4 regions of the Cupriavidus sp. 2TAF22 genome follow, and region 2 is predicted to be linked to each of the others. Evidence: predicted binding sites of a transcription regulator. Region 2 holds the regulator's gene; each other region holds the start of a gene.
The links. The regulator sigma-54, encoded in region 2, starts transcription at its own class of promoters, with help from an activator protein. The targets are predictions, from matches to a motif close to TGGCANGNAANCTGCTTT.
Positions count from the first base shown of each region.

Region 1: the regulator sigma-54 is predicted to act here: its motif matches at 4,981-4,998, upstream of urtA (urea ABC transporter substrate-binding protein).
Region 3: the regulator sigma-54 is predicted to act here: its motif matches at 4,459-4,476, upstream of AB4Z48_RS12545 (phenol hydroxylase subunit).
Region 4: the regulator sigma-54 is predicted to act here: its motif matches at 2,989-3,006, upstream of AB4Z48_RS31980 (pilin).

Region 1 is NZ_JBFRFX010000002.1:17,462-24,731, reverse strand. Features, by position in the region: gene AB4Z48_RS02625 (acyl-CoA dehydrogenase family protein) at 1-529, shown strand, start outside; gene AB4Z48_RS02620 (acyl-CoA dehydrogenase family protein) at 543-1,661, shown strand; gene AB4Z48_RS02615 (MaoC family dehydratase) at 1,740-2,189, shown strand; gene AB4Z48_RS02610 (MaoC family dehydratase) at 2,285-2,764, shown strand; gene AB4Z48_RS02605 (MFS transporter) at 2,815-4,116, opposite strand; gene AB4Z48_RS02600 (hypothetical protein) at 4,184-4,330, opposite strand; gene AB4Z48_RS02595 (hypothetical protein) at 4,383-4,661, opposite strand; gene urtA (urea ABC transporter substrate-binding protein) at 5,052-6,317, shown strand; gene urtB (urea ABC transporter permease subunit UrtB) at 6,494-7,270, shown strand, end outside.
Region 2 is NZ_JBFRFX010000006.1:149,656-156,925, forward strand. Features, by position in the region: gene AB4Z48_RS09685 (monovalent cation:proton antiporter-2 (CPA2) family protein) at 1-308, opposite strand, end outside; gene AB4Z48_RS09690 (KpsF/GutQ family sugar-phosphate isomerase) at 460-1,443, shown strand; gene lptC (LPS export ABC transporter periplasmic protein LptC) at 1,459-2,088, shown strand; gene lptA (lipopolysaccharide transport periplasmic protein LptA) at 2,178-2,822, shown strand; gene lptB (LPS export ABC transporter ATP-binding protein) at 2,867-3,652, shown strand; gene AB4Z48_RS09710 (RNA polymerase factor sigma-54) at 3,800-5,275, shown strand; gene hpf (ribosome hibernation-promoting factor, HPF/YfiA family) at 5,325-5,675, shown strand; gene ptsN (PTS IIA-like nitrogen regulatory protein PtsN) at 6,080-6,535, shown strand; gene hprK (HPr(Ser) kinase/phosphatase) at 6,613-7,270, shown strand, end outside.
Region 3 is NZ_JBFRFX010000008.1:216,981-224,250, reverse strand. Features, by position in the region: gene AB4Z48_RS12570 (NADH:ubiquinone reductase (Na(+)-transporting) subunit F) at 1-799, opposite strand, end outside; gene AB4Z48_RS12565 (phenol hydroxylase subunit P4) at 829-1,188, opposite strand; gene AB4Z48_RS12560 (aromatic/alkene/methane monooxygenase hydroxylase/oxygenase subunit alpha) at 1,293-2,807, opposite strand; gene AB4Z48_RS12555 (MmoB/DmpM family protein) at 2,852-3,124, opposite strand; gene AB4Z48_RS12550 (aromatic/alkene monooxygenase hydroxylase subunit beta) at 3,138-4,130, opposite strand; gene AB4Z48_RS12545 (phenol hydroxylase subunit) at 4,208-4,426, opposite strand; gene poxR (phenol degradation transcriptional regulator PoxR) at 4,844-6,550, opposite strand; gene AB4Z48_RS12535 (patatin-like phospholipase family protein) at 6,728-7,270, shown strand, end outside.
Region 4 is NZ_JBFRFX010000038.1:12,235-19,504, forward strand. Features, by position in the region: gene sucC (ADP-forming succinate--CoA ligase subunit beta) at 1-697, shown strand, start outside; gene sucD (succinate--CoA ligase subunit alpha) at 788-1,669, shown strand; gene AB4Z48_RS31975 (TerC family protein) at 2,004-2,699, shown strand; gene AB4Z48_RS31980 (pilin) at 3,075-3,518, shown strand; gene AB4Z48_RS31985 (Wzy polymerase domain-containing protein) at 3,693-5,480, shown strand; gene AB4Z48_RS31990 (Wzy polymerase domain-containing protein) at 5,615-7,270, shown strand, end outside.

The sequences.
Region 1 (7,270 bases), on a different contig from region 2:
GGAGAACCGCGTGGGCGAAGAGAACCGCGGCTGGACCTATGCCAAGTACCTGCTCGGCCACGAGCGCACCGGCATCGCCCGCGTGGGCAACTCCAAGCGCGAGCTGGGCTTCCTCAAGCGCGTCGCCAAGCAGCAGCAGAAGAACGGCCGCCCGCTGCTCGAAGACCCGCTGTTCGGCGCCAAGGTCGCCGCGCTGGAAATCGAACTGATGGCGCTGGAACTGACCGTGCTGCGCGTGGTATCGAGCGAGAGCGCCGGCAAGGGCCCCGGCCCCGAGGCCTCGATGCTCAAGATCAAGGGCACCGAGATCCAGCAGATGCTGACCGAGCTGATGGTGGAGGCCGTCGGCCCCTACGCGCAGCCGTTCGACACGGCCTACCTGGAGTGCGAGCACGAACATGCCGTCACCGGCTACGACGATGCCGCGCCGCTGGCCGCCTACTACTTCAACTATCGCAAGACCTCCATCTACGGCGGGTCCAACGAAATTCAGAAGAACATCATCAGCCAGATGATCCTGGGGCTGTGAGGAGACACGCGATATGAACTTCAATCTCAGCGACGAACAGAAGCAACTGGCCGATGCCATCCACCGCTTCATCGACAAGAGCTACGACTTCGAGACCCGCAAGAAGGGCATCAAGACCGCCAGCGGCCATGGCGATGCAGCCTGGGGCGCGCTGGTCGAGCTCGGCCTGACCGCGCTGCCGGTGCCCGAAGCGCAGGGCGGCTTCTCGGGTACGGCGGTCGACATGATGGTGGTGCAGCAGGAACTGGGCCGCGGCCTGGTGGTGGAGCCGTACTTCGCCACCGTGGTCGGCGCCTACGCGCTCAAGCTGGCCGGCGGCCAGGATGCGCTGCTGGAGCAGGTCGCCGGTGGCGAGCTGAAGCTGGCCGTGGCATTCAACGAGCCGCACGCCCGCTACGCGCTCAACGACGTGCGCGTCACCGCGAAGGACGGCAAGCTCAACGGCCGCAAGTCCGTGGTCATCCACGGCGCGCAGGCCGGCCGCCTGATCGTCTCGGCCCGCACCTCCGGTGCCGATGCCGACACCGGCGGCATCTCGCTGTTCCTGGTCGATCCCAAGGCCGCCGGCGTCAGCATCACCGACTACCGCACCATCGACAACCTGCGCGCAGCCGATATCACCTTCAAGGATGCGCAGGGCGAGCTGCTGGGCACTGCCGGTGCCGCCTGGGACGTGATCGAGCAGGTGGCCGACTACGCCGCCGTGCTGCTGTGCGCGGAAGCCGTCGGCGTGATCGACACGCTCAACGCCGCCACGCTGGAATACGCCAAGACCCGCCAGCAATTCGGCCAGCCCATCGCGCGCTTCCAGGCGCTGCAGCATCGCATGGTGGAGATGTTCATCCATGCCGAGCAGTCGCGCTCGATCACGCTGCTGGCCGCCGCCAAGTTCGACGAGGCCAGCCCCGAAGAGCGCCGTCGCCTGGCTTCCGCGGCCAAGGCGCGCGTCGGCCAGGCCGCACGCTCGGTCGGCCAGGAAGCGGTGCAGATCCACGGTGGCATGGGCGTGACCGACGAATTGCCGGCCGCGCACATGTTCAAGCGCCTGACGCTGATCAACACCACCTTCGGCGATGTCGATCACCATCTGGGCCGCTTCGCGACCCAGCCCGGCTTCCTGGAAACTGCCTGATCCAGGTCGAAGACAAGAACCGCGCCGTAGTCCAGGCGCGGTTTTTTCATTCTGCAGTGGCCGTAGACGGAACGATCCATGCCCACCCTGTATTTCGAAGACTTCGCCGTCGGCAGCAAGTGCGACCTCGGCTCCCGCCTGGTGACCGAGGAGGAGATCCTCGCCTTCGCGCGCCAGTATGATCCCCAGCCCTTCCATATCGACAAGGAAGCGGCGCAGGACAGCATCTACAAGGGCCTGATCTCGAGCGGCTGGATGACCTGCTCGATCATGATGCGGCTGCTGGTGGACAGCATGACCACCGGTGCGGCCAGCATGGGCTCGCCCGGCGTGGACGAGATCCGCTGGCTCAAGCCGGTCTATGCCGGCGATACGCTGAGCGTGTCGCTGGTGGTGCTCGACGCGCGCGCATCGGCCTCCAGGCCGGACCGCGGCGTGGTGCACACGCAATGGGAAGCCACCAACCAGCGCGGCGAGCTGGTCTGCACGGTCAAGGGCATGGGCATGTACGGCCGCCGCCCGGTCTGAGAGGCCGTTGCCAGCCCGCGGACATCAAGGCATCATCTGGCCGCACCGACGCCGATCGCGGCCGCCGCTCACCACCACAACAACGAGGAGACATCATGCGTACCATCGCTTCGCTCGAAGAACTGGAAAGCCTGCAGGGCCAGGAAGTGGCCACCAGCGACTGGATCGAGATCACCCAGCAACAGGTCAACCAGTTCGCCGAAGCCACCGGCGATCATCAATGGATCCATATCGACGTGGAGCGCGCCCGCCGCGAATCGCCGTTCGGCGGACCGGTGGCGCACGGCTTCCTGACGCTGTCGCTGCTGCCGGCCTTCATGCATAACGCGCTGGACATGCCCGGCGTAAAGATGGGCGTGAACTACGGGCTGAACCGCGTGCGCTTCACCGCGCCGGTGCCGGTCGGCAGCCGCCTGCGCGCGCGCGTGAAACTGCTGTCGGTGGAGCGCCTGGAGCCGCTGCCCAACGCGCCCGGCCTGGTCGGCGCACAGTCGAACTGGGAGGTCACGGTCGAGCGCGAAGGCAGCGACCGGCCCGTGTGCGTGGCGGAATCGATCAGCCGCCGCTATTCGTAGTCCTCGCGACGCGGCCGCGGCGGCGAGCCCGCCCCGGCCGCGTGCCTGCCTCAGGCCGGCGACCGCGCCGGCATCATCTCCTGCGTGGCCCTTGCCAGCGCCTTTGCCGAGCGCTCCGGATTCAGCCACAGCAAGCCCATCGCACCGCTGACGAGCAGGAGCAGGGCGTTGATGGTGAAGCCCACGTCGAAGCCGCCGTTCATGCCGTGGCGCTGCACCAGCTGCCCCATCACCGCCGGCGCCACGATGCCCGCCAGCGAAATCACCGCGGTATGGATCGACAGCACGCTGCCGCGCTGCGCTTCGGGCACGACCTGGGCCAGCATGGCGGGCGAGAGTGCATAGGCCACCGGCGGCAGCGCGCCCGCCACCGCCAGCAGCAGGACCATCGGCACCGGCGACAGCGTCACCGATTCGATCACCAGGTACATCACGCCGCCCGCCATGGCCGGGACTGAAATCAGGACGCCGCGCGCCAGCCGCGAAGAGGCGCCATTGCGCAGCATGCGCTGCGACAGCCAGCTCAGCACCAGCGTGGTCGGCATGGCCGCCACCACGATCACCGCGTACCAGCGGCCCGTGGCCACCGGGTTGAAGCCGAGTCCCTTCTCCATCCACGCCGGCAGCCATGTCAGCGCGAGCGCGAGTGCCCAGTAGGCGCAGAAGTTCAGCGCCATGCACGACAGCACGGTCGGGTCACGGAAGATGCGCCGGTAGGGCAGCCGCGCGGCGGGCGCGCCGCCGCCCGCATGTTGCGCCGCGGGCTGGGTCAGCGAGCCTTCGCGGCCCACGCAGAGCCACATCACGCTCCACGCCGCGCCGATCGCGCCGAGGACGATGAAGTTGGCGCGCCAGCCCCACTGCAGCGACACCAGCGGAATCGCCAGGCCCGCCACCAGCAGGCCCACCGTGGCGCCCTGGTTCACCACCGCCACGGGCAGGTTGCGCTTGTGGTCGGGAAACCATTTGTAGAGCGCATGCACGGAGATCGGGAAGGCCGGACCCTCCGCCGCGCCCAGCAGCATGCGGCACACCAGGATGGTCATGGCCGAGCCGGCCAGCACCACGGGCACCTGCAGTACCGCCCATGCCACGCCCATCGCCAGCAGCAGCCAGCGCGTGGCAACGCGGTTGGAGAGAAAGCCCACCAGCACGGTGGACAGCGCGAACAGCCAGAAGAAGCTGCTGGCGACCAGTCCGAATTCCGCGGGCGACAGCTTCAGGTCCGCCATCATCGGCACGGCGACCATGCCCAGTACGATCTTGTCGAGGAAGTTGATCAGCGCGAGCCAGGTCAGCATCGAAGCCATGGCCCAGGCGCGACGCGGCTGGTAGGACGAGGGAAGGTTCATGGGTATGCGCGGTGGGTGGCAGGGAAGAGGCGGGTGGGAATCGGGTGGGAAGCGGGGCGCGGCGCGTTCAATCCAGGTGCCGCACGATCAGATCGCGCAGCCGTCCGGGCTGCTCCGGCATGGCCAGGTGGCCGCCGCCGGTCTCCGCGCAGCGCGCCTGATCGCCGGCGCGGCGACAGTGGCCATGACCGCTTTGTCTTGCAGGCGCTCTCATTGGCATTCTCCTGTCGCGGGTCGTGACCCGACGGCGTGGGCGGGCAGGGTGGCTAGCGGGCCGCGGCCTCAGCCGCCTTGCGCAGCGTGAAATCCCGCCGGCGCGGCGTGGCTGGCTGCCAGCGGTACGCCGCGGACCGGTCCCGCTTCGGTGCAAAGGAAAAACTGCAGGGATGAAAGGGGATGTCGCTGCCACGGCCGGGACAGGTGTTGTCGCGCCACGTGCCGACGACCGTGCCGGCCAAGCCCGCCCCGCTGACCACGATACGGTCGGCGCCGGGCACGCCCGTGCGGGCGCCGGTGCCGTCCAGCTGCTGCCGTGCGGCTTTCAAATTGGCTGTCTCCGGTTGCTGCTTTTTCTATGTGCCGCCGCAGCGATGGGGAACCATAGAGCCGTTTCCGGATTCGGGCAAGTCACGGCGCAGCATGTCGCGCGCGAAGGCAGGCGACCGGCGCGCTGCAGTATGGTGCCGCCGCGCACCAGCGCCGCCGGTGCCGGTGTGCAGGTGTGCCCCAATCTGAAGTGGGCTTTGCGCGCCGCACATGCTTGGTGCGCGCGGGCGGCGCACTGTCGTGGTGCGCAAGGGCCGGCCGTTGTCGCCGGAGGCGCCCGGGCCCGTGCTGGAGGGCCCGGGCACGCGCTTCACGCCATGGCACGCTAGTTGCAGAAGCATTCCCGGGGTGCGTTGTTCCTTATCAAACACGACAATCTGGGAGCTGTAATGAAACGACGTGACATGCTGAAGCTGTCGGCGGTAGCCGCCGCGGCGCTTTTCGCAACCGCTGGCGTCAGCCCGCTGGCAATGGCGCAGTCCAAGGAGCCGATCAAGATCGGCATCCTGCATTCGCTGTCCGGCACCATGGCCATTTCCGAAACGTCCCTCAAGGACGTGGCGCTGATGACCATCGACGAGATCAACAAGAGCGGCGGGGTCCTCGGCCGCAAGCTCGAACCGGTGGTGGTGGACCCGGCCTCCAACTGGCCGCTGTTCGCCGAGAAGGCCCGCCAGCTGATCACCAAGGACAAGGTCGCCGTCACGTTCGGCTGCTGGACTTCGGTATCGCGCAAGTCGGTGCTGCCGGTCTACGAGGAACTGAATTCGTTGCTGTTCTACCCGGTGCAGTATGAAGGCGAGGAGATGTCCAAGAACGTCTTCTATACCGGCGCGGCACCCAACCAGCAGGCCATCCCCGCGGTGGAATACCTGATGAGCAAGGAAGGCGGCGGCGCCAAGCGCTTCTWCCTGCTGGGCACCGACTACGTCTACCCGCGCACCACCAACAAGATCCTGCGCGCCTTCCTCAAGAGCAAGGGCGTGGCGGACAAGGATATCGAAGAAGTCTACACGCCGTTCGGCCACAGCGACTACCAGACCATCGTCGCCAACATCAAGAAGTTCTCGCAGGGCGGCAAGACCGCGGTGATCTCCACCATCAACGGCGACTCCAACGTGCCCTTCTACAAGGAACTGGGCAACGCCGGCCTGAAGGCCAAGGACGTGCCGGTGGTGGCGTTCTCGGTCGGCGAGGAAGAGTTGCGCGGCATCGATACCAAGCCGCTGGTGGGCCACCTGGCCGCGTGGAACTACTTCATGTCGGTCAAGAACCCCGAGAACGATGCCTTCAAGAAGCAATGGGCTGCGTGGGTCAAGGCCAACAACCTGCCGGGCGCGGAGAAGCGCGTGACCAACGACCCGATGGAAGCCACCTACGTTGGCATCCACATGTGGGCGCAGGCAGTGAAGAAGGCCGGCACCACCGATACCGACAAGGTGCGCGCCGCCATGTATGGCCAGACCTTCAAGGCGCCGGACGGCTTCACGCTGACCATGGGCGAGAACCATCACCTGTACAAGCCGGTGATGATCGGCGAGGTCAAGGGCGACGGCCAGTTCTCGGTGGTGTGGAAGACCCCGAAGGCAGTCCGCGCGCAACCGTGGAGCCCGTTCATCGCGGGTAACGAAGGCAAGCCGGACAAGGTGATGTAAGGCCTGTCGGGCTACTTCACATTGCCAGGCCTTGCTCCTCCGTCCCGTGCGCGGGACGGAGGAGCAAGGCAGCGGGAGCGAAACAGCGGGTCTTCTACCGCCTCGTGCTGCTCCCACCCGAACACAGAGAACACCAAGACGCGACCCAACGCGCCACCAAGACTCCGCCGGCACTTATGCACCGATCCCAATTCATTTCCGCCGTGCCGTGGCTGCGCGCCCTGCTGGCAGCGCTGCTGCTGGCCGCCGCGCCGCTGTGGGCGGCGCCGCTGACACAGGCCGACCTCAAGCCGCTGGTCGAAGACGACTTCGACGCCAAGACCGCGGCGCTGAGCGCGCTCACCAAGGCGCCGGCAGAGCAGGCCGCTCCCATCCTCAAGGCGCTGCAGGACGATACGCTGCAATACGCTCCCGCTGTCGGCATGGTGCGCCAGGACGGCGACAAGCTGGTCGATGCCATCAGCGGCAAGCCGGTCGACGTCAAGCCCGACGCGCTGGAGTCGCTCACCCTGAACAACAGCCTGCGCGCAATGGTGGACAGCGCGGCCAGCAGCATGCTGCTGCAGTCGTCCGACGCTTTGGTGCGCGCGCAGGCCGTCAATACGCTGCTGGACCAGCCCGGCAGCGCCTCGCGCGAAGTCGTGGAAGCCGCGCGCAAGGCCGAGGCCGACGCCGGCCTGCGCACCAAGCTCGACGTGATCTGGGCCAATATCGTGCTGGCCGACGGCAACCGCAATGACCGGCTCGAAGCGATCAGGATCCTCGGCCTGGACAGCAATCCGCAAAGCCGGCAGAAGCTGCAGCCGCTGCTGGAGAAGGACGCCGCCGGCAACTACCGCGAGCCCGATGCGGAACTGCGCGGCGCCGCCCAGCAGGCGCTCGATGCGCTGCGCGGCGACCAGCGCCGCGCCGAGCTGATCGGCAACCTGTTCGCCGGCCTGAGCCTTGGCAGC
Region 2 (7,270 bases):
GCCGGCACCACCACGAGCATCGACAGCACCACCTGCGAGCCGCCCAGCCCGAACACCTGGCGCTTCATGGCCTTGAGCTTGCTCAGGCTGAACTCCAGCCCGATCGAGAACATCAGGAAGACCACGCCGAATTCGGCCAGGTACTTGGTCTGCGCGGTATCGCTGGCCAGGCCTAGCGCGTGAGGACCGATCAGGATGCCGACCGCCAGGTATCCCAGCATCGGCGGCAGCTGCAGCATGCGGAATGCGACCACGCCGAACACGGCGGCGGCCAGCAACACGAGAGTCAGGTCCAGCGGAGAGTGCATCGACAAGGGCCTGGTACGCCGCCCCGGGACAGGGCCACGCCCGGCGCGGGCGACCCTGCCGGCGGATTACGGCAAGCGCGGCGGCCGCCTTTGCTGCCCGATCCCCGGAACAGGCAAGGCGCCATCGCATTCGTTGGTATACTTCGTCGCCATGATAGCTAATTTCAATGCGGATCGAGCACTTCGGCTTGCTCGCGAGACCCTCCAGATCGAAGCAGACGCCGTTGCCGCCCTTGCGGGCCGCCTGGACGGCGAATTCGCGCATGCCGTGCAGCTCACGCTGGAGTGCAGCGGCCGCGTGGTGGTGTCGGGCATCGGCAAGTCCGGGCATATCGGCCGCAAGGTGGCCGCTACGCTGGCGTCGACCGGCACGCCCTCGTTCTTCGTGCATCCTGCCGAGGCCAGCCACGGCGACCTCGGCATGGTCACGCGCGACGACGTGCTGATCGCCTTCTCCAATTCCGGCGAGACCGCCGAGCTGCTGTCGATCCTGCCGATCGTCAAGCGCATCGGCGCCAAGCTGATCTCGGTGACCGGCAATCCCGGCTCCACGCTGGCCAAGATGGCCGACGCCCACCTCAATGCCGGCGTCGAGAAGGAAGCTTGCCCGCTCAACCTGGCGCCGACCGCCAGCACCACCGCCGCGCTGGCGATGGGCGACGCGCTGGCGGTGGCGGTGCTCGACGCGCGCGGCTTCGGCGAGGAAGACTTCGCCCGCTCGCACCCGGGCGGCGCGCTCGGGCGCAAGCTCCTGACCCATGTGCGCGATGTCATGCGCAGCGGCAACGCGGTGCCCAAGGTGCGCGAAAGCACACCGCTGGCACAGGCGCTGATGGAAATCACGCGCAAGGGCATGGCCATGACCGCCGTGGTGGATCCGGACGATCACCTGATCGGCGTGTTCACCGACGGCGACCTGCGCCGCCTGCTGGAGACCCCCCGCGACTGGAAGACGGTGCCGATCAGCGAGGTCATGCACCGCGCGCCACACGCCGTGGGCCCGGACCAGCTGGCCGTGGAAGCGGTGCAGGTGATGGAGGCGAACCGCATCAACCAGATGCTGGTGGTCGACGCCGAGCACCGCCTGGTCGGCGCGCTGCATATCCACGACCTGACCCGCGCCAAGGTCATCTGAGGGCGGCCACAGCATATGCGGGATCTCCTGTCCTCCGTGAGCCGGCTCGGAATGCGGCTGCTGCCACTGCTGCTGATGGCGCTGGTGGCGGGCAGCACTTTCTGGCTGGTGCAGGTCAACTCGCCGCGCGAAGCCGCCACCGGCCCGGTCGGCAAGAAGCACGAGCCGGATTACTACATGATCCATTTTTCCGCCACGGAGCTTGCCGAGGACGGAAACACCAAGATGCGCTTCACCGGCGACAAGATGACCCACTTCGAGGACGACCAGACCTACGAAGTGACGCGCCCGGCCATGCGCGCCTATGAGATTGACCGCCCGCCGGTGACCGGCCACTCCGACCGCGGCACCATGAATGCCGAGGGCTCGGTGGTGGACCTGTTCGGCAACGCGCTGATCGTGCGCGCGCAGGGGCCCGATCCCGCCAAGGATCCGCAGATGACCGCTGCGTCCGAGTACTTCCAGGTGCTGGTCAACGACGACATCGTCAAGACCGACAAGGCCGTCAAGCTCACGCGCGGCCCGTCGGTGATGACCGCCAACGGCCTGATCTTCAACAACGTCACCCGCGAAGTACAATTGCTGGGTAACGTACACGGCACCATCATTACGGGGCCGCCGGCCAGCGCCGCGAAGCAGCCCTGACGAAGCCTGACGCGCCGCGCCCGGAAACAGCCAAGAAACGAAGCCGCCCGCGGGCCAGAGCCGCCCGCGCCAACCGCCACCACGCCAATATGAATCCATTCCTGACGACATCGTCCTGTCGCCGTCGCAGCACGGCTGCCCTGCTGACGCTGGCAGCCATGCTCGGCCTTGCGCTGGCCGCGCCCGCCCGCGCCGAGAAGGCCGACCGCGACAAGCCACTGGTGCTGGAGGCGGACAATGCCAGCTACGACGACGTCAAGCAGGTGTACGTACTGACCGGCAACGTGGTGCTGACCAAGGGCACCATGGTGCTGAAGTCCGATGCGGCCGAAGTGCGCACCGACCCCGAGGGCTACCAGTACGCCGTGGCCACCTCGAAGGCAGGCAAGCAGGCCTATATCCGCCAGAAGCGCGACAACGTCGACGAATACATCGACGGCTGGGGCGACCGCATCGAGTCCGACGGCAAGCAGGAAATCTCCAAGCTGATCGGCCGCGCCCGCATGGCGCGCCTGGCCGGCGCCAAGCTGGTCGACGAGATCCGCGGTGCCGTGATCACCTACGACAGCCGCAACGAGTTCTACACGGCCACCGGCGGCGCCGAGAACGCCACGGCAGGCAGCCCGTCCGGACGCGTGCGCGCGGTGCTCTCGCCGCGCCAGGAGCAGCCCGCCAGCGGCGCCGCCGCCAGTCCGCTGCCGCTCAAGCCGGCCCCTGCCCCCGCCAACCCCTGACGCCGGCGCGCAGCAGCGCCGCCCGATCCACGGATTCAGCCTTCATGACCGCTACCCAAACCGAACCGTCCCAGCCCAACGTCCTGACCGAGAGCAGCACCCTGGTCGTGCGCCACCTGAAGAAGCGCTACGGCTCGCGCACGGTGGTCAAGGACGTGTCGCTCGACGTGAAGAGCGGCGAGGTGGTCGGGCTGCTGGGTCCCAACGGCGCGGGCAAGACCACTTCGTTCTACATGATCGTCGGGCTGGTGGCGCTGGACGAAGGCGACATCGTGCTCGACGACAAGCACATCAGCGGCCTCGCCATCCACGAGCGCGCGCGCATGGGCCTGTCCTACCTGCCGCAGGAAGCCTCGGTGTTCCGCAAGCTCAACGTGCAGGAGAACATCCGCGCCGTGCTCGAGTTGCAGGTGCACGACGGCAAGCCGCTGTCCAAGGCGGATATCGAGCGACGCCTGGACTCGCTGCTCGACGACCTGCAGATCGCCCACCTGCGCGAGAATCCGGCGCTGTCGCTGTCCGGTGGCGAGCGCCGCCGCGTGGAAATCGCCCGTGCGCTGGCTTCCGCGCCGCGCTTCATCCTGCTCGACGAACCGTTCGCCGGCGTGGACCCGATCGCGGTGGGCGAAATCCAGCGCATCGTCAGCTTCCTCAAGGCACGCAACATCGGCGTGCTCATCACGGACCACAACGTGCGCGAGACGCTTGGCATCTGCGACCACGCGTATATCATCAGCGAAGGCACCGTGCTGGCGTCAGGCCAGCCCGAAGACATCATTGCCAACGAATCGGTGCGCAAGGTCTACCTGGGCGAGAACTTCCGCATGTAACGCGGGGCGCGGCCTACTGCCGCGCAGCCGGGATATTCGCGGCCAGGCGGCGTTCATGTCGCCTTTCATCCTGCAAACGATCACGGCGGCATCAGCGATAGCAATTTCCGTTCCAACGGCATGGAAGTTGCGCATAAAATAGGTCGCATGAAACCGTCGCTACAGCTCCGCCTCTCGCAGCATCTCGCGCTTACGCCGCAACTCCAGCAGTCGATCCGGCTGCTGCAACTGTCCACGCTCGAACTGCAGCAGGAAGTTGAGCAAGCGCTCACCGAGAACCCCCTGCTCGAACGCGAAAACGACTGGATCGAAAGCCCGCTGCGCGTGGGTGCCGATGGCTCCGTCAACCTGCAGAGCGCGCCCGCGCCTGCGCCCGCCGATGGCCAGGGCACCAGCGAGAACCGCCCCGACGGCGCCGCCGATGGCGACGACAACTACGCCGACAGCGGCGAGGATTACGGCAGCGACTGGAGCCTCGACGACTTTGCCCGCCGCCCGCAGGGCGACGAGGACGAAAAGACGCCGATGCAGCTGCGTGACGCCGAGCCGACGCTGCGCGAGCACCTGATGGAGCAACTCGCGCCGCTGAAGATTTCCATGCGCGACAAAGGGCTCGCGATCTTCCTGGTCGAGTCGCTGGACGACGACGGATACCTTAGCGCTTCGCTCGAGGAGATCTGCGCCGAACTGCCCGAGGAACTCGAGTTCGAGATCGACGAGGTACACGCCGTCCTGACCCTGCTGCAGAGCTTCGACCCGGCCGGCGTAGGTGCGCGCAACGCCGCCGAATGCCTGGCGCTGCAACTGCGCCGGCTCACCCATCCGCAGCGCGAACTGGCCCTGACCATCGTCACCAGCCACCTGGAGCTGCTCGCGGTGCGCGACTACACGCGCCTGAAGAAAGCGCTGCAGGTCGACGAGGCCGACCTCAAGGCCGCGCACGAACTGATCCGCTCGCTCGCCCCGTATCCCGGCCATGCCTATAGCCGCCCCGAGGCGGATTTCGTGGTGCCGGATGTTTTCGTGCGAAAAATGAGCGGCGGCTGGATCGCGCAACTCAATCCGGATGTGATGCCGCGGCTACGCATCAACGATATGTACGCGCAGATTTTGCGCGGTGCAAAAGGCGATTCAGGGGCTGCCGGACTGCAGCAAAAATTGCAGGAAGCACGCTGGTTGATCAAGAATATCCAGCAGCGCTTCGACACCATATTGCGCGTCGCACAAGCGATTGTCGAACGTCAAAAGAACTTCTTCACCCACGGGGAAATTGCGATGCGCCCCTTGGTTTTGCGGGAGATTGCCGATACACTGGGTCTACACGAGTCCACCATCTCTCGGGTGACAACCAATAAATACATGGCAACGCCGATGGGGACTTTCGAGCTGAAGTATTTCTTCGGCAGTCACGTATCCACAGAAACCGGCGGCGCGGCCTCTTCAACGGCAATTCGAGCGTTGATCAAGCAACTCATAGGAGCCGAAGATCCCAGGAATCCCCTGTCGGATAGCAGGATCGCCGAACTGCTCGGCGAGCAAGGCTTCGTGGTGGCGCGCCGTACCGTCGCCAAGTACCGCGAGGCGCTGAAAATCCCTGCCGTAAATCTCCGCAAGTCTTTGTAGCCGAGTTGCATCGCCTGCCTGATGCAACTCTTTCAGAAGGAGAAACGCTATGAACTTCAAGATCAGTGGACACCACTTGGACATCACGCCCCCGCTGCGTGAGTACGTGGAAACGAAACTGGAGCGTATCGTCAGGCATTTCGATCAAGTCATTGGCGTAAGTGTGCTGCTATCTGTCGACAATACAAAAGAAAAGGACCGGCGGCAGTACGCGGAAATCAATCTACATCTCAAGGGCAAGGACATCTTTGTCGAAGCGCATCACGAAGACCTGTATGCCGCTATCGACGCGCTAGTCGACAAGCTCGACCGGCAGGTGATTCGCCACAAGGATCGCGTGCAAAGCCACGACCGCGAAGCGGTCAAGTATCAATTGGCCGCAGCGCAGATGCAGCAATGACCGTGCCTGGCGGCCCACCTAGGGGGCCGTCGGTGTCAGTCCCTTGAAACCAGAACAAGCCGCGCCCGATGCGCGGCTTTTTTGCGCGCATTTTTGTGCCGTTCTTCCGCCTTTACGGCCGGTATCGAATCACGCAAGGGGATTCCGCAAGGCCACGCTCCCGGTGTATGCTGTGCAATACATAAGCAATAGCGCGGCAATTTTTCCGTGCGCGCGGCACCGCTTCCGCGCATCGGCTATTGCAATGCACAAGGCGGGGGCGGGCCTGCTCTATAATGGCCAGACGCCCGACACCGGCATGGGATAACCGGTGAAACGAGGGCACGAGCCTTTCTATCCCCTTTGCCTGGTGCGGCCCTCTCCTGGCCACGGGCCTGCTTACTAGAAAAACCTGCGCATTCCACATGAATCGTTTGGCTAAATTGCTGCCACCCGGCAACATCAACCTCGACGTCAGCGTCACCAGCAAGAAGCGGGTGTTCGAACAGGCCGGGCTCCTCTTCGAGAACAACCATGGCGTAGCGCGCGCTACCGTGACCGACAACCTGTTCGCCCGCGAATCGCTGGGCTCGACCGGCCTCGGAGCCGGGGTTGCCATTCCGCACGGTCGCATCAAGGGCCTCAAGCAGCCCCTGGCCGCCTTCATGCGCCTGGGCGAGCCGATCCCCTTCGAGTCGCCTGACGGCAAGCCGGTGTCGCTGCTGATCTTCCTGCTCGTGCCCGAACAGGCTACCCAGCAGCACCTGGAGATCCTTTCCGAGATTGCCCAGCTGCTGTCCGACCGCGAAATGCGCGAAGGACTCGCTACCCTGCCCACTCCCGATGCCGTGCACCAGTTGCTGACGCAATGGCATCCCTGACCCGCCGGGGCAAGCCCTGCCCGGCCAACAGGGCCGTTGCCTCCCCGGCCTGAAAGCCTGTCCCCCGAAAGCACCGCATGGAACTCACTGGCGTCACCTCGCAGTCGATCTTCGACGACAACGCAGCCGACATCAAACTCTCCTGGGTCGCTGGCCTGGAAGGGGCCGACCGGGCCTTCGACGTTGAGTTCGCGCGTGAAGCCACGTCCGCCGCCGATCTCGTCGGGCACTTGAACCTGATCCACCCGAACCGGATCCAGGTGCTCGGCAAACCCGAAATCACCTATTACCAGCGTCTCGACGACGAAATGCGCAAACGCCAGATGGGCGAGCTGATCCTGCTCGAGCCGCCCTTCCTGGTGATCGCGGACGGCATGGAGCCACCCCCCGACCTGGAACTGCGCTGCACGCGCTCGTCCACGCCCCTGTTCACCACGCCGGTATCCTCGGCCGCGGTCATCGACCACCTGCGGCTCTATCTGTCGCGGATTTCCGCGCCGCGCGTGACCATGCACGGCGTGTTCCTCGACATCCTCGGCATGGGCGTGCTGATCATGGGCGAGTCGGGTCTGGGCAAGAGCGAACTAGGCCTGGAACTGATCTCGCGCGGACACGGACTGGTGGCCGACGATGCGGTGGACTTCGTGCGCCTGGGGCCTGACTTCATCGAAGGCCGCTGCCCGCCGCTGCTGCAGAACCTGCTCGAAGTGCGCGGACTGGGCCTGCTCGACATCA
Region 3 (7,270 bases), on a different contig from region 2:
CGTAGCGGAAGCCCGGGTGGGCCGCCGCCAGCGCGCGGAATTCCTCGTCGTAGTACAGCTCGGCGCGGTTGCGCGCGCCCTGCACCAGCGTGATGGGCAAGGTCTCGCCGGCGGCCAGCATGTCGAGGATCATCGCGCGCGGGCTGGACAGGCCCGAGCCGCCGGCCAGGAAGATCATCGGCACGCGCGCGGACTTGCGCACGAAGAAACGCCCGTACGGTGCCGAGAAGCGCAGTTCGTCGCCCACCGCGAGCTGCTCATGCAGGTAGCCGGTGGCCTGGCCCCCCGCCACGCGCCGCACATGCAGCTCGACCAGGTCGTCGCCGGGCCGGTTGGCCAGCGAGAAGGCGCGCGGCTGGTCGCAGCCGGGCACGCGCAGGTTGAGGTACTGCCCGGCCTGGAAGGCGGCGGCGCCGCCGTCCTTCACGCGCAGCCAGATGCCGCGGATGGTGGGCGTGAGCGCGCGCGTGGCCACCACTTCGGCGCGGTAGTCGGCCAGCGGCAGGCCGAGCGAGTCGGCATCTTCCTCGATATCGGCCTCGATCACCATGTCGGACTGCGCGGTGGCGCAGCACGCCAGGCACTGGCCGTTGTCGCGCTCGAAGTCCATCAGCGCGAAGCTCGATGCCTCGCCGTGCTCGAACTCGCCACCCACCACCTGCACCTTGCAGGTGGCGCACAGGCCATGGCAGCAGGCATGCGGCAGCCACACGCCGTTGCGCAGGCAGGCATCCAGCACGGTCTGTCCCGGCGCGATGGGGATGGTCTGGCCGATCGGTTCAATGGTCAGGGAATACATCTCGGTTCTCCTTCAAACCCGCGCCGCGCTCAGCTGCAGCTGCCTGCGATACCGTCCAGCCCCGGCGTGCGGAAGCGGATCACGTCCTTGTGGCCGAGGCCGTTTTCCGCCAGCGTGCGGTCCAGCTCCGGCTGCCACGGCGCATTGCCGCGCAGCCACTCCACGCGGCTCCAGTCGATGCGGGCGAAGTCGGGGTGATAGCCGTAGACGCCAGGCAGCACGTTCTCCACCACGTCGCGCAGGCGCATCGCGGGCGGGAACGGGAAGCAGTGCGGCGCGCAGAACAGCAGGTGGCGGTCCCAGCCGATATAGAGCAGCCGGTTGCCGTGGAAGGCGGCTTCGCGGTCTGCCGCCTCGAAGGCGTAGGGGCCGATGGATACGACGGGCATGGTGGTCTCCTTTGCTCTCTTCTGTCTTCTGTCTTGTGTCTTCTGTCTTGTGTCTTGTGTCTTGTGTCTTCGGTCTGCGGTCTGCGGTCTTGCGTGCGCGTCGTTCAGCCCGCGCCGCCCGCCACGCCCTTCCAGGCGTTCCAGTTCTTCTGGTCCTGCGAGCCCTCGAAATCGAGGTTGTCCGCGCCGGGGTCGAGGCGATACCACTTGAGCACGTCATCGAGCGAGGCGCCGCCGCAGTTGCCCTGGTAGATCTGGTGCACCGGCAGCCAGGCCTGCGCGTATTTCTCCGGCTCGCCGTCGAAGATGTCCTTGCAGCCGTCCGAGCAGAAGTGGAACTTCATGCCGTGGTAGCTGCTTTCGCGGTAGCAGGTCTGGGTGGGGTCGTCCGGCTCGGAGAACACCATGGGAATCTGGCAGGTCTGGCACAGCATCGGCAGCGTGCCGTTGTAGAAGCGCTCGCCGGCTTCCTGGCGCTCCTGCCAGTGGTCCAGGCGCGGCTTGTAGTAGCGCTCGAAGGTGTCCGGGTATTTCTCGGCCAGCCAGCCCATCTCGTCCGGCTTGGGCACCCAGGTATGGAAGCCCGCCGCGCCGGCGTAGTTGTAGAAGGTGGCCCAGGCCTCATGCGTGATGCGGTCCTTGGTCTTGGTGGCGACCTCGTGGTACTTGGGCATGCGCAGGCCGTAGCGCTCCAGGTCCTTGAACAGCGCGCCGCCGGCCTGCTCGAAGTACATCTCCCAGGCTTCGGCCCACGACATCACGCGGCGTGGCAGCATGTAGTCCATCATCATGCCGACCAGCGTGAGCAGGCGGAAGCCGCGCCAGAACCATTTGTCCAGCCACTTCTGCAGGATGGGGATGTTGTCCGGGTCCTGCTGGCACAGGAACTTCACCACTTCCAGGCCCAGCGTCATGTGACGCGACTCGTCCGACTGGGCCGAGAAGCCGAAGGTGACCGTGGCCATGTCGCCGTTGTAGGCCGCGCCCGACATGAAGGGCATGAACAGCAGGTTGGTCAGCACGTACTCGAACGAGAACGAGATCGCGGTGATGAACTCGAACGGGCCGGCGCTCATGGCGTCCTCGAAGTAGGACTTGGGCACCGACAGGTACCAGACCCGGTCGTGCATGTGGCGCCATTCGCCGAAGCCATGGAAGTACTTGTTGTAGACCGAGAGCGTGTGCAGCTGCGTCTGCGCATGGCGCAGCTCGTCGATGGACTGCATCTGCGCCGCCACCCGCGCGCCGGCGCCGCGGAAATGGCGCCCCAGGTGGGCATAGCCACGGTGCGCGGCGTATTCGAGCGGCGTCACGCCGGTCAGGAACAGCCGCAGCGCGTTCAGGTAGCGCGGGTCCGAGACGTTGAGGTGGCCATTGTTCTGCACAAAGGAGTCGATGATCGCGTACAGCTTGCGCTCCTTCTCCGACTGGTATTTCCAGTAGGCGTCCATGGTCATGCGGAACGGGTCTTCCCACTTGTCCCAGTCATGGATCTTGATGCCCTCGTACTTGTCGTACGGGAAGACCTTGTCCATCGGCTCGTAGGTGGTTTCCCAGCCCAGGTCGCGCGTCATCGTCGCGTACTTCTCGCGCAGGTTGAGTTTCTTGCGTGCGTCCATGATGTCTCCGTTATTGCTTGCCTGCCGCGGGCGCGGCGGCGAATTCAGTCGTTCCAGCGCAGCGTGAAGGCGTCGTCGTCCTCGTCGATGTTGCCGGACAGCGAGATCAGGTTGAGGTGGATCTCCTGCAGGTCCCACTCGCGCCCGAGCTTCTCGGACACCAGCTCGCGCAGGATGGTCAGGTGCCCCGGCGCGTCGATCTTGACCATGGCCGGAAACCGCGACACCACGGCATGCGGGTTGGCTTCGGTGATGGCGTCGATGATGGGACGGGTGTCGTCGTTGCTTTGCAGCGCGATATAGACATTGGCGGTCATGGCGGCGCTCTCCTCAGGCAAGGCCAAGCTTGTGCAGGCGCGCGTCGAACTGCTCCAGGCACAGCGCCACGATCTGCTCGCCGCCGTCGCCCAGCAGCGTGTCCGCCACCGGCACCAGCGCCGCGCCCACCTGCTGTCGCGCCGCGCGCGCCCAGCCCGACAGCAGCATGCGGTTGGCCTCGGACTCGGCTGCCGCGGCCTGTACCACCGCGTCGACCCAGCGCGCATGCTCCTCGCGCCAGTCGTTCATGAACTCGGTCAGCACCGCCAGCCCGGTGCCGCAGGCGCGCGCGATGACGGCGTCGGCGTGCTGGTACACCAGCGGGTAGAGCAGCCCGTCGAGCACCAGGTTCTGGGTGACGAAGGTCTCGAACCAGTCCTCGATCACGAAGCTGTGCTCCACCAGGCGGCGCAGCGGCTGCCACGCGGCGCTGTCCATCCAGGCGGCCTTGGCGCGCTCGAGCGCCACGCCCGTGTTGCCGTCGAGCAGCATGCCGATGCGCGACAGGTACTGGGCAATGCCGAGCCGGTCCATCGCGCAGTAGGTGCAGGCCTGCGTGATGGCAGTGCCCCAGCCATAGTCCGCGCAGTAGAAGTTGTTCATGTTGGCGGCCCACTCCACGTGGCGCAGCGGCAGCAGGCCGTCGGCCAGGCGTTCCTGCCACTCCAGCGGCAGCGCCGGCAGCAGCCCGCGCTTTTCCACGAAGGCGAAGCTCTTCTCGGCGGCGTCCTGCTGGCGGCCGCGCGCGCCGACGTAGGCGCCGTAGTAGTACTGGCGCGGGTCCTTCAGCGCGTACCAGTCTTCCATCACGATCGCCGTGCGGCGCTTGTCGTAGAGCGCGTACTGCGGGTCCCACGTGGGGCGGTAGTGGAAGTTGACCTCCGACTGCACGTCGTAGGTGGCTTCCTGGTAGCGCGAGGCCGGCTTGTCGCCGAAGCGGCGCGCGATATTGCCGTAGGTCTGGCGCAAGGGCTGGATCTGCTGGGTCTTGATATCGACTTGCATCGCTGGGTCTCCTGGGTCGTGTTGTTCTTGTCGTGTTGTTCTTGTCGGGGGGATCGGGCCGGGTGCCGCCGGCCTGGTCAGGCGTCCTGCCCGGACGGCGGGGCCTGCGGCGGGAGGAAGCGCACGTGGTTGACGCTGCAGAACGCCTCGAACATCGGCTCGGGCATGATCAGCTCGACGTTGAGCTCGGGGTCCGCCACGCTGAAGGCGAACTGCACGAAGCCCTCGGGCGTGCGGCCGTCCACGCGCACATAGCGCGGCGTGGCTTCGAACAGGGGGACCGACTGGTTGATCATGGCGCGCTCCTCTGGTGGCAGATACGAGCTCTATTGCGAAGAGCGTGCCAGGCAGCGCGAAGCACGGCGGCACAAGGGCCGGCGGCGTCGAGGCGGGATTCGCCTGCGCGTTTACCCGCAAGCGCCGGGTGCCGCGCCATCGATGAATTGATCAATCCGGCGAAGGGGCTTGATCAAATGGTGAAAAGCCGCCCGGGGCGGACGTTTGCGGACAGGCTTGCGGCGCGGCGCGGATGCCCCGCGGTGCAACAGGCGATTTGCCGGAGACGGCGCAATGCCATGCGCGGGCTGGGCCGCGCGGCATATGCGGTGCAGCAGGCCGCGCTGGCGGCCTGGCCGCGCCGTTCGGGGGAGTGCATCAAATGGTGAAACGCTGCCTGGCGAGCGTTTTCGCGGGGCGGCCAGGAGATCGGGCGCTCAGGCGCCGCGGCTGCCCCGGTTCTTCCAGCGGTAGGCCAGCTGCGGCCGGGTAATGCCCAGCAGGCGCGCGGCCTGGCTCATATTGCCGTTGGCCCGCTCCATGGCCGCCTCCATCAGCACCGTTTCCACGTCGCCCAGCGCCAGCTGCTGCTCGGCCATATGGTCCAGCAAGCCGTGCACGGCCGCTTCGCGCAAGGCCGGCAGGGTGCCGCCCGCGCCGAGCCGCGGCGCCGTGTCCATGGCGGCCGGCGCGCTGGCGGGCAGGAACAGGTGGTCGGCCGAGATCAGGCCGCCGTTGCTGGCCAGGATGACCCCGCGCTCGATCACGTTCTCCAGCTCGCGCACATTGCCGGGCCAGTCGTAGCGGCGCAGCTCGGCCAGCGCGCGGTCGGTGATGCCGACGATCTTCTTGCCGTGGCGCGCGCCATAGCGTGCCACGAAGCGCTCCACCAGCAGGCGGATGTCGTCGAGCCGCTCGCGCAGCGGCGGGATCGTGACGGGATAGACGTTGAGGCGGTAATACAGGTCCTTGCGGAAGGTGCCGGCCTTGACCGCCTCGGCCAGGTCCACGTTGGTGGCGGCCACCAGCCGCACATCCACGCGGCGCGCTTCGGTGCCGCCCACGCGCTCCAGCTCGCCCTCCTGCAGCACGCGCAGCAGCTTGGACTGCGCCGGCAGCGACAGCTCGCCCAGCTCGTCCAGGAACAGGGTGCCGCCATGCGCCCGCTCGAAGCGGCCCGGGCGCGACTGGTGCGCGCCGGTGAAGGCGCCCTTCTCCACGCCGAACAGCTCGGACTCGATCAGCTCGTCGGGGATGGCCGCGCAGTTGACCGCCACGAAGGGCTTGTCCGCGCGTGCGCTCACGCCGTGCAGCGCCTGCGCGAAGCGCTCCTTGCCGACCCCGGTCTCGCCCAGCAGGAGCACGGTCACGTTGCTGGCGGCGGCGCGCTGCAGCAGGCCCCAGGCGGCGCGGAACTCGGGCGAGCAGCCCACCAGGTCGGCGGGCTTGCCGTTGTTGCGCTGGAGCGCGCGCAGGTGCTCGACCTCGCTTTGCAGCTCCAGGATGGTCTCGATCACCGGGTCGGGCTGGTACAGGGCCAGCACTTCGGCGCCGTCCTCCCATGCCTCCAGCGGCTTGCCGATGATGCGGCAATGCGCATGCCCGCAGGCGATGCACTCCACCTCCCGGTAGAGGATGGTGCGGCCCATCAGCGCCGAGGTATAGCCGGTGGCGTATCCGATCTGCATCCAGCAGGCGGGCGCGTCGACGACGCCGAACAGCTGGCGGTGCACGTCGCCCTCGAAGGAGTCTTCCCACAGGAATTCGCCATCGTAGATGCCGGCGGCGATGTCGATGTCCACCTTGACCGGCGTCACCCGCACCACGCCTTCGATGGTATGCAGGCAGGGACCGATCTCGAGCAGGCCGAAGTCGCTCTCGTTGGGTCGCATCTTCTTGGCCAGCTCGGCGTCGCGCATGCCGGAATGGAAACCCATGCGCATGAACAGGCCGCGCGCCCGCTCCATGCCGAGGGTATCCACCAACTCCTTGCGCAGCGCGCCCAGTGCGGCGGTATGCAGCAGGATCATGCGCTGTTCGTCGAGCCAGATGGAGCCCTCCTCCATCACAAAGCGCAGGCGCCGCGCAAGATTGGCCAGGCCATCGCGCATGGTGGCCGAGAATTTGTCGGTTGAACTACTCATCGTCTCCTCTCTTGTCGGCCCGGAAAAGCAGGCGCGCTCGTGCTTTTTCTGGCACTGTATGCACATTATGTGCCATAGGCGCACCCTCGCGCGTCCAACGCCTGTCAAGCCGGCCCAATGTCGCCTATGCTGTCCTTGTCAGGATTCTTCTAGCGCTGTTGCTCTGCACCACGAACCATGGAAAAAACCGCATTTGTCTTCGCCGGGGGAGGCAGCCTCGGCGCGATCGAAGCCGGCATGCTGCGTGAACTGGTGGCCTGGGGCGTCAAGCCGGACATGGTCATCGGCGCGTCGGCCGGCGCCATCAACGGCGCCTACTACGCCTGCAACCCCCACACCGCCGGCACCGCGAAACTGGAATCGATCTGGCGCAGCCTGCGCCGCGCCGAGGTGATGCCGTGGTCGTGGCGCAGCCTGTTCGGCATGCTGCGCGGGCAGCGCGGCCACCTGGTGGAATCCGCCGCGCTGCGGCGCCTGCTGTCGCACCACTTCGGCGACATGCCGCTGGAGCGAGCCGAAGTCCCGCTCTATGTGGTCGCCACCGATATGCAGAGCGGCGCGGAGGTGGTGCTCTCCTCCGGCAGCCTGGTGCAGGCGGTGCTGGCCAGCGCCGCCATCCCCGGCGTGTTCCCGCCGGTGGCGCTGGGCGGGCGCACGCTGATCGACGGCGGCGTGGCCAACAACACCCCGGTCTCCACCGCCATCCGGCTTGGCGCCACG
Region 4 (7,270 bases), on a different contig from region 2:
TGCCGACGCTGACGACATCGCCCGCAAGATCGGCGTGCCCGACGCGAGCGTGGCGCAAGCCCGCCAGGCCCTGCAAGGCCTGTACAAGGCATTCTGGGACACCGATGCTTCGCTGGCCGAAATCAACCCGCTGATCCTGACCGGCGACGGTAAGGTGATCGCGCTCGACGCCAAGTTCAACTTCGACTCCAACGCCCTGTTCCGTCACCCGGAAATCGTCGCCTATCGCGACCTGGACGAAGAAGATCCGGCTGAAATCGAAGCTTCGAAGTTCGACCTGGCCTACATCTCGCTGGACGGCAACATCGGCTGCCTGGTGAACGGCGCCGGCCTGGCCATGGCCACCATGGACACCATCAAGCTGTTCGGCGGCGAGCCGGCCAACTTCCTCGACGTGGGCGGCGGTGCCACCACCGAGAAGGTGACCGAAGCGTTCAAGCTGATGCTGAAGAACCCGAACCTGAAGGCCATCCTGGTCAACATCTTCGGCGGCATCATGCGTTGCGACGTGATTGCCGAAGGCGTGATCGCTGCGTCGAAGGCCGTGTCGCTGTCCGTGCCGCTGGTCGTGCGCATGAAGGGTACCAACGAGGAAATCGGCAAGAAGATGCTGGCCGACTCGGGCCTGCCCATCATTGCTGCCGACACCATGGAAGAAGCCGCCCAGAAGGTGGTGGCTGCGGCCGCGGGCAAGTAAGCCAAGACGCACGAACGCCAACAAAACGCGACGCGAGCAGCGCGCCGGGCCAGGCCCCGCGCTGCTTGGAGCCAAGCAAAGGATTACAGCATGTCGATTCTGATTAACAAAGACACCAAGGTCATCACCCAGGGCATCACCGGCAAGACCGGCCAGTTCCACACCCGTGGCTGCCGCGACTATGCCAACGGCAAGAACTGCTTCGTGGCCGGCGTGAACCCGAAGAAGGCCGGCGAAGACTTCGAAGGCATTCCCATCTACGCCAGCGTGAAGGACGCCAAGGACTCCACCGGCGCCACCGTTTCCGTGATCTACGTGCCGCCCGCAGGCGCCGCCGCCGCGATCTGGGAAGCCGTCGACGCTGACCTGGACCTGGTGGTCTGCATCACCGAAGGCATCCCCGTGCGCGACATGATGGAGCTCAAGGACAAGATGCGTAAGGGCAACAAGAAGACCTTGCTGCTCGGACCGAACTGCCCTGGCCTGATCACGCCGGACGAAATCAAGATCGGCATCATGCCGGGCCATATCCACCGCAAGGGCCGCATCGGCGTGGTGTCGCGCTCGGGCACGCTGACCTATGAAGCCGTGGGCCAGCTGACCGCGCTGGGCCTGGGCCAGTCGTCGGCAGTGGGCATCGGTGGCGACCCCATCAATGGCCTGAAGCACATCGACATCATGAAGATGTTCAACGACGATCCCGAAACGGACGCCGTGGTCATGATCGGCGAAATCGGCGGTCCGGACGAAGCCAACGCCGCCGAGTGGATCAAGGACAACATGAAGAAGCCGGTGGTTGGCTTCATCGCTGGCGTGACCGCGCCTCCGGGCAAGCGCATGGGCCACGCCGGCGCGCTGATCTCGGGCGGTGCCGACACGGCGCAAGCCAAGCTGGAAATCATGGAAGCCTGCGGTATCAAGGTCACCAAGAATCCGTCGGAAATGGGCCGCCTGCTGAAGTCGATCCTGTAATCGCCGCTTTCTGGTGATATCTGGCGGACCCCGCCCGAGGGCGGGAGATTTGCCGGTGCCGGGGTGGCCTGCCTGAACGCAGGTGCGCCGCCGGCCCTCGATGCCCCCGCCTTCGCGCGGGGGCGCGTCATTCTGGGACGCCAGGAACCTAGGGTATCTCCCGAGGCTGGCGAACTGGCGATTGAAACCGAATCGAAAGCTTGATACGGTAAATCTCATGTCTGAAGACTCAGACATCCGAATTCCGTCATCATCGGCTGGACGTCGTCGGTTGGATCGCCCGTCGCCATGCGGCGTTCGAATCATAATTTAAGAAAACTCGAGGAGCTTTACCGTGGAACTGCTGTCCTCCACCGCGTTCTGGATCGCGCTGGGATCCATCATCCTGACCAATATCGTGCTCTCCGGCGACAACGCCGTGGTGATCGCGCTCGCATCCCGCAACCTGCCGCCCGCCCAGCAGAAGAAAGCGATCTTCTGGGGCAGCGCCGCCGCCATCATCATGCGGGTGGTGCTCACGGTTGCCGCGGTCAAGCTGCTCAGCCTGCCTTACCTCAAGATCGTCGGCGCCTTGCTGCTGGTCTATATCGGCGTGCAACTGCTGACCGGCGAAGACGACGAAGACGGCCATTCGGCCAAGGACAATATCTGGGCCGCGATCCGCACCATCCTGATCGCCGACCTGGTGATGTCGCTCGATAACGTGGTGGCCGTGGCCGCCGCGGCGCAGAAGGGACCGGAAGGCAGCCAGCTGATGCTGCTGGTGCTCGGCCTGGGCCTGTCCATCCCCCTGATCGTGTTCGGCAGCACCATCCTGCTCAAGGTCATGGACCGCTTTCCCGTCATCATCGTGCTGGGCGCCGCGCTGCTGGGCTACCTGGCCGGCGAAATGCTGGTGAGCGATCCCGTGGACGCCGCCTGGTTCGAGATGCACGTGCCGCATGCGCACCTTGTGTTCGGCATCATCGGTGCGGCGCTGGTGGTGTTGGTCGGCAAGCTGCTGCAGAAACGCGCGGCGCAGCCAGCCTGACGGCATGACGTATTGAAGCGGAGCCGTCCGGATCGGACGGCTCCGTGAACGGACGGTGCACCTTGCTGCACTACCGGACGGGTGGCCCAGGGGCCACCCGTTTCGTTTTCCGCCGCACCGCCGCGGCCCGGGAATTCAGTGCGGTTTCGCACAGAGTTAAACAGGATTTTGTGTTTACTGACTGTCCGCGTCATCTTAAGTGACAAAATTTGCGCCGTATCAAGGCTCGGAACACTCCGAAGTGGCGAAAATTGTCACTCGCCGACGAAGCCACCGGGGTTTGCGGCGCTGGCACGCTAAGTGCTAAAGGATTTACAGCATCACATGAAACAAAATGTTTCTATCTGTATCCAAAATTCCTTCGAGGGGTCAATCATGCAAAAACGGGTTCAACTGAAGAAACTGGGCCGCCGTGTCCAGAAGGGTTTCACCCTGATCGAACTGATGATCGTTGTGGCGATCATCGGTATCCTGGCTGCGATTGCGATTCCGCAATATCAGCAATACACGCAAAAGGCGAAGTTCTCCGAAGTCATCAATACTGCGGAGTCGTACAAGACCGCTGTGGGTGTCTGCGTCCAGGAAACCAGCAGCGCGACGGGCTGCAGTGCTAACTCCAATGGTATTCCGCAGATTCCGACTACGCTGCCCGGTAACGTTCAGGCATTGACTGTTACAGACGGCGTCGTGACGGCGACTGGCACGGCCGCGGCCGGTGGTTATGTTTTTGCGGTTTCGCCGGTAATTGACAACGGTGTTCTCAAGTGGGCTCATGTCGCCGGTACCGATACCTGCTTCGCCGCGAATTATTGCAAGTAATTGCTGCATCTCCTGCCGCGCCGCGATTACGCAATGCGCGGCAGGTGAAGGAAAGGCGCCTCAGGGCGCCTTTTTTTATGGATCCAGGGAGTGTGCAAACTCTGCGCCTCAGTCTTCTCCGGTGCAGCCTGTGGCGCGCGTGAGAGCTGTTTTCCTGACATCGGAACCAATGCCGTGAAAGCCAGATCTGGGCCGCTGCGCCTCTCGATTACGCTGGTGATGACGTTCGCCCTGTGGACGGTCCCATACCTGATAGCGCCACATCCCCTTCCGATTCCATCCTTCTATGCCGAGTCGCTGGCCATTGCTGCGGCAATGACCATTTGTCTGCTTGCATTCTCTATGGAGGCAGGTCGTGGAGGGGCTTCCAGGGTGGCCGCTGTCGCCGTGGCACCAATTGCCTTTGCCGCCGTGTTGATTGTCCAACTGGCGGCGATTCGGCTCGAGCGGCCCGTGGCCTCTTATCTGGCGATCTTCTTTTGCATCGCTGCCGCACTGACGATCCAGGCCGGATGCTGGCTGTCCCTGGACCGGCGGCGAGCGGAACTGATCCTGCATGTCTGTGCAGTTGGGTGCGTGATTGGTGGCATCATCTCCAGCGGCATGGCTTGGATGCAGGCTTTTGGCCTGGAGCGGTACCTCGCGCCGTGGGTTGTCGCATTGCCCTTTGAAGAGGGGCGCAGGCCTTTCGCCAACCTCCTGCAGGCAAACCATCTTGCCACCCTCGCTGCGCTGGCCGTGGCCAGCGCGCTTTACCTGTGGTGCGGGCGCCTGATCGGCAGGGCCACCTTAGGGGCCTCGCTTGTCGTGCTGAGCATTGGCATCGCGCTGACCGTATCGCGCACCCCGATACTGCAGGCCGTCGTGGTTGGCGCAGGCGCCGCCGCAACGGCGCTTTCGGCCACGAGAGGCAGGCCGGGGAGAGCCGACTGGGTGCGTGCGGCGGTCCTGGGGGCCTTGCCGCTTCTGGTACTGATTGCGGCGATGGCGCTCGTGTCTTTGCTCAATCAATCCCTTGAACTTCATCTGGCCTCGACTACCGAACGCCTGGCGAGAGAGTTGCACGTGTCGCCGCGTCTCGCGCTATGGCGCTATGCGCTGGAAATTGCGCGCGAGCATCCGCTGCTTGGGGTTGGCTGGGGCGAGTATATGCGGGCGCAATATCTCATTGCTGATCGTCTCGGACCTGTCGTCGTTGCCGATAATGCGCACAATATCGTGCTGGATCTGCTTGCCAAGACAGGCATTGCGGGGGCGCTTGCCGTGCTGGTGCCATGCGTCCTGTGGGCCTGGCGTTGCGCGCAAGCCGTGCGCGCAGGCCGCGAGGCTTCGCAACGTATCTATTGCCTCACCATGGTTACGGTGGTCGCGGTGCATGCCATGCTGGAATTCCCGCAAACCTATGCCTTTTTCCTGTTGCCGGTTTGCCTGCTGCTTGGCATGGCGGAAACCTCGGTTTGGCAAAGCGCCTCCGGCAGGCTTCTGTCAGTCCTGAGTCTGTTTTCGCTCGGCGGCGTGCTGTTCGGGCTTGTCGCGGGTGGTTTCGACTATCAGAATGCGAGGGCTGTTTACGAGGGCCAGGCTGCCAGGAACTACACGCTGAATCCGTCACTGATCTTCGGCGACTGGGGACAGCGCGGGCTCGTTGGCGGAATTCCTCTGACCACAGATATGCTCCGGGAAAAGATCGCCCTTCACGAGAGCGCCTTGGACGTGGCTGCTTCACCCAAGTACATCCGCCGCTACACAGTCCTTCTCGCGCTGGACCGTCGGCCGGAGGAGGCGCTTCTACAGGTCAAGCGCCTCAGGAATCTTTCGGGCACGGAATTCGATGCGCACTATGCGTGGCTGATCGCCATGTGCGATAACCAAAAATCCCTGCTGAGTGGATTCAAGTCGCAGTTGCTCAGCCTCTATGGAGAGCCAAAAGTGCATGCCGAGGTGGTGGCCGCGGGCAGTTGAGCAAAACGGATCATTCCCCTGATTTGCATCCCCGCCCTACATCCTCAAGAAAAAGCGCCTCCGGGCGCTTTTTCTTTTCCCGCCCCCCAAGCTATCATCCGCCTTTTGCCAACCGGCATCACAAGGCATCCCGCATGCTGTCCTCCCGGTCAGCCATTCCCCTCAGCTTCCTCGCCGCCACGCTCGTCGTGCCGCTGCTGGTTTCCCGGCATACGCTTCCGCTCGCCACCTTCTACGGCGAATGGACTTCCGCGCTGCTGTTCGCCGTCGCCGTCATCATTCTGGGCGCCGTAACGCCCCGGCAAGCCGCCGGTTACGGCTATGGTTACCAGGCGGGGCCAGCCCAGCTTCCCTGGATCCTCCTCTTCCCCCTCTGGCTGATCGCTACCGGCATCGTGCAGGGGCTCGCCGGCATGGAAGATGTGTCCGGCAGCCGCCTGGTGACGGAACTGGTGCTCGCGCTTGCAGCGGCTGTGATGTGGGCGGCGTGGCGACAGGGGCGGACCGCATCATCGGCCGAGCGGCAGGCAATGGTCGATACGCTGGCCATCGCGTGGCTGGTGGCGGGACTGCTGGGCGCCGTGGCGCAGTGGGTCCAGGTGTTCGGGCTGGAGCCCGACACAGTGGGGCTGGTATCCACCTACTTCTATGACGACAACCGCCGCCTGTGGGGCAATCTGAACCAGCCCAATCACCAGGCCACGGTCGAGGGCCTGGCGCTGGCGGCGGCGGTGTGGCTGGCGGCGCGCGGCCGCTTGCGGGCGCCGGCCTGGCTGGCCGCGGCGGTGCTGCTGGTGAGTGGCATCGTGCTGTCCGGTTCGCGCACCGGGGTGCTGCACGTGGGGCTGGCCGCGGCTTACGCGCTGGTGATGGCGTGGATGGCGCGCGGGCAGGGCGCAGGCGGCGGCATGATGCGGCGTGCGCGTCCGGGCGGCAACAATCCGATGCGCCGTCCCGCGGGACTCGTGTTTGCCGCCGTGGCGATGGTGGTGACGCTGCTGATCCTCCAGCCCGCGATCAAGAGTGCGGGACAGGCAATGGGCTGGCGGCTGTTCGATACGGTGGCGCAACTGCAGGGCGCGGACCAGTTGTCGTGGCGGGGCGCGATGTGGACCCACGCGTGGGCCATGTTCCGCTCGCATCCGTGGCTGGGCGTGAGCTGGGGTGAGTTCGGCTGGGCGCAGTTTGCCCAGATGGAGCAGGTGGGCGTGAAGGTGGAGATGTCCCTCCATGCCCACAACGCCTTGCTGGACCTGCTGGCCAAGACCGGCCTGGTCGGGACGGCCGGCGTGATGTTGTCGCTGCTGGCCTGGCTATGGCGCGTTGCGTACCGTCGCCTTTGGCGCGGCGACGCGAAGGAGCGGGCGCAGACGGTCCTGGTGCTGACCTGGCTGGCGATGCTGTGCGCGCATTCCATGCTGGAGTATCCGCTGCATTACCTGTACTTCCTGCTGCCGTTCTGTTTCATGCTGGCCTGGCTGGAGCCGTCCGGCTTCGGCCGCATGCGTTTGCCGCGCGCGGCCGCCGTGCTGGCCGGGCTCGTGTATGCGGGCGTGGCGGCCGTTGTCCTCACGACCATGTGGCAGGACTTCCGCCGCGCCGAGGCGCGCGAATATGCCCGCGCCGAGCGCCGCGCCGCGCTGCCGATGCCGCAGCGCTGGTTCCGCCAGGCCGCCGCTTCCGACGCCGCCGAGGATGCGGTCATCACGCCGGCGAACGCGGCGCGGCTGCTCGGGCCGCATATCGCCGCCGTACACCTGCTGCCCACGCCGACGATGATCGCGCGCACC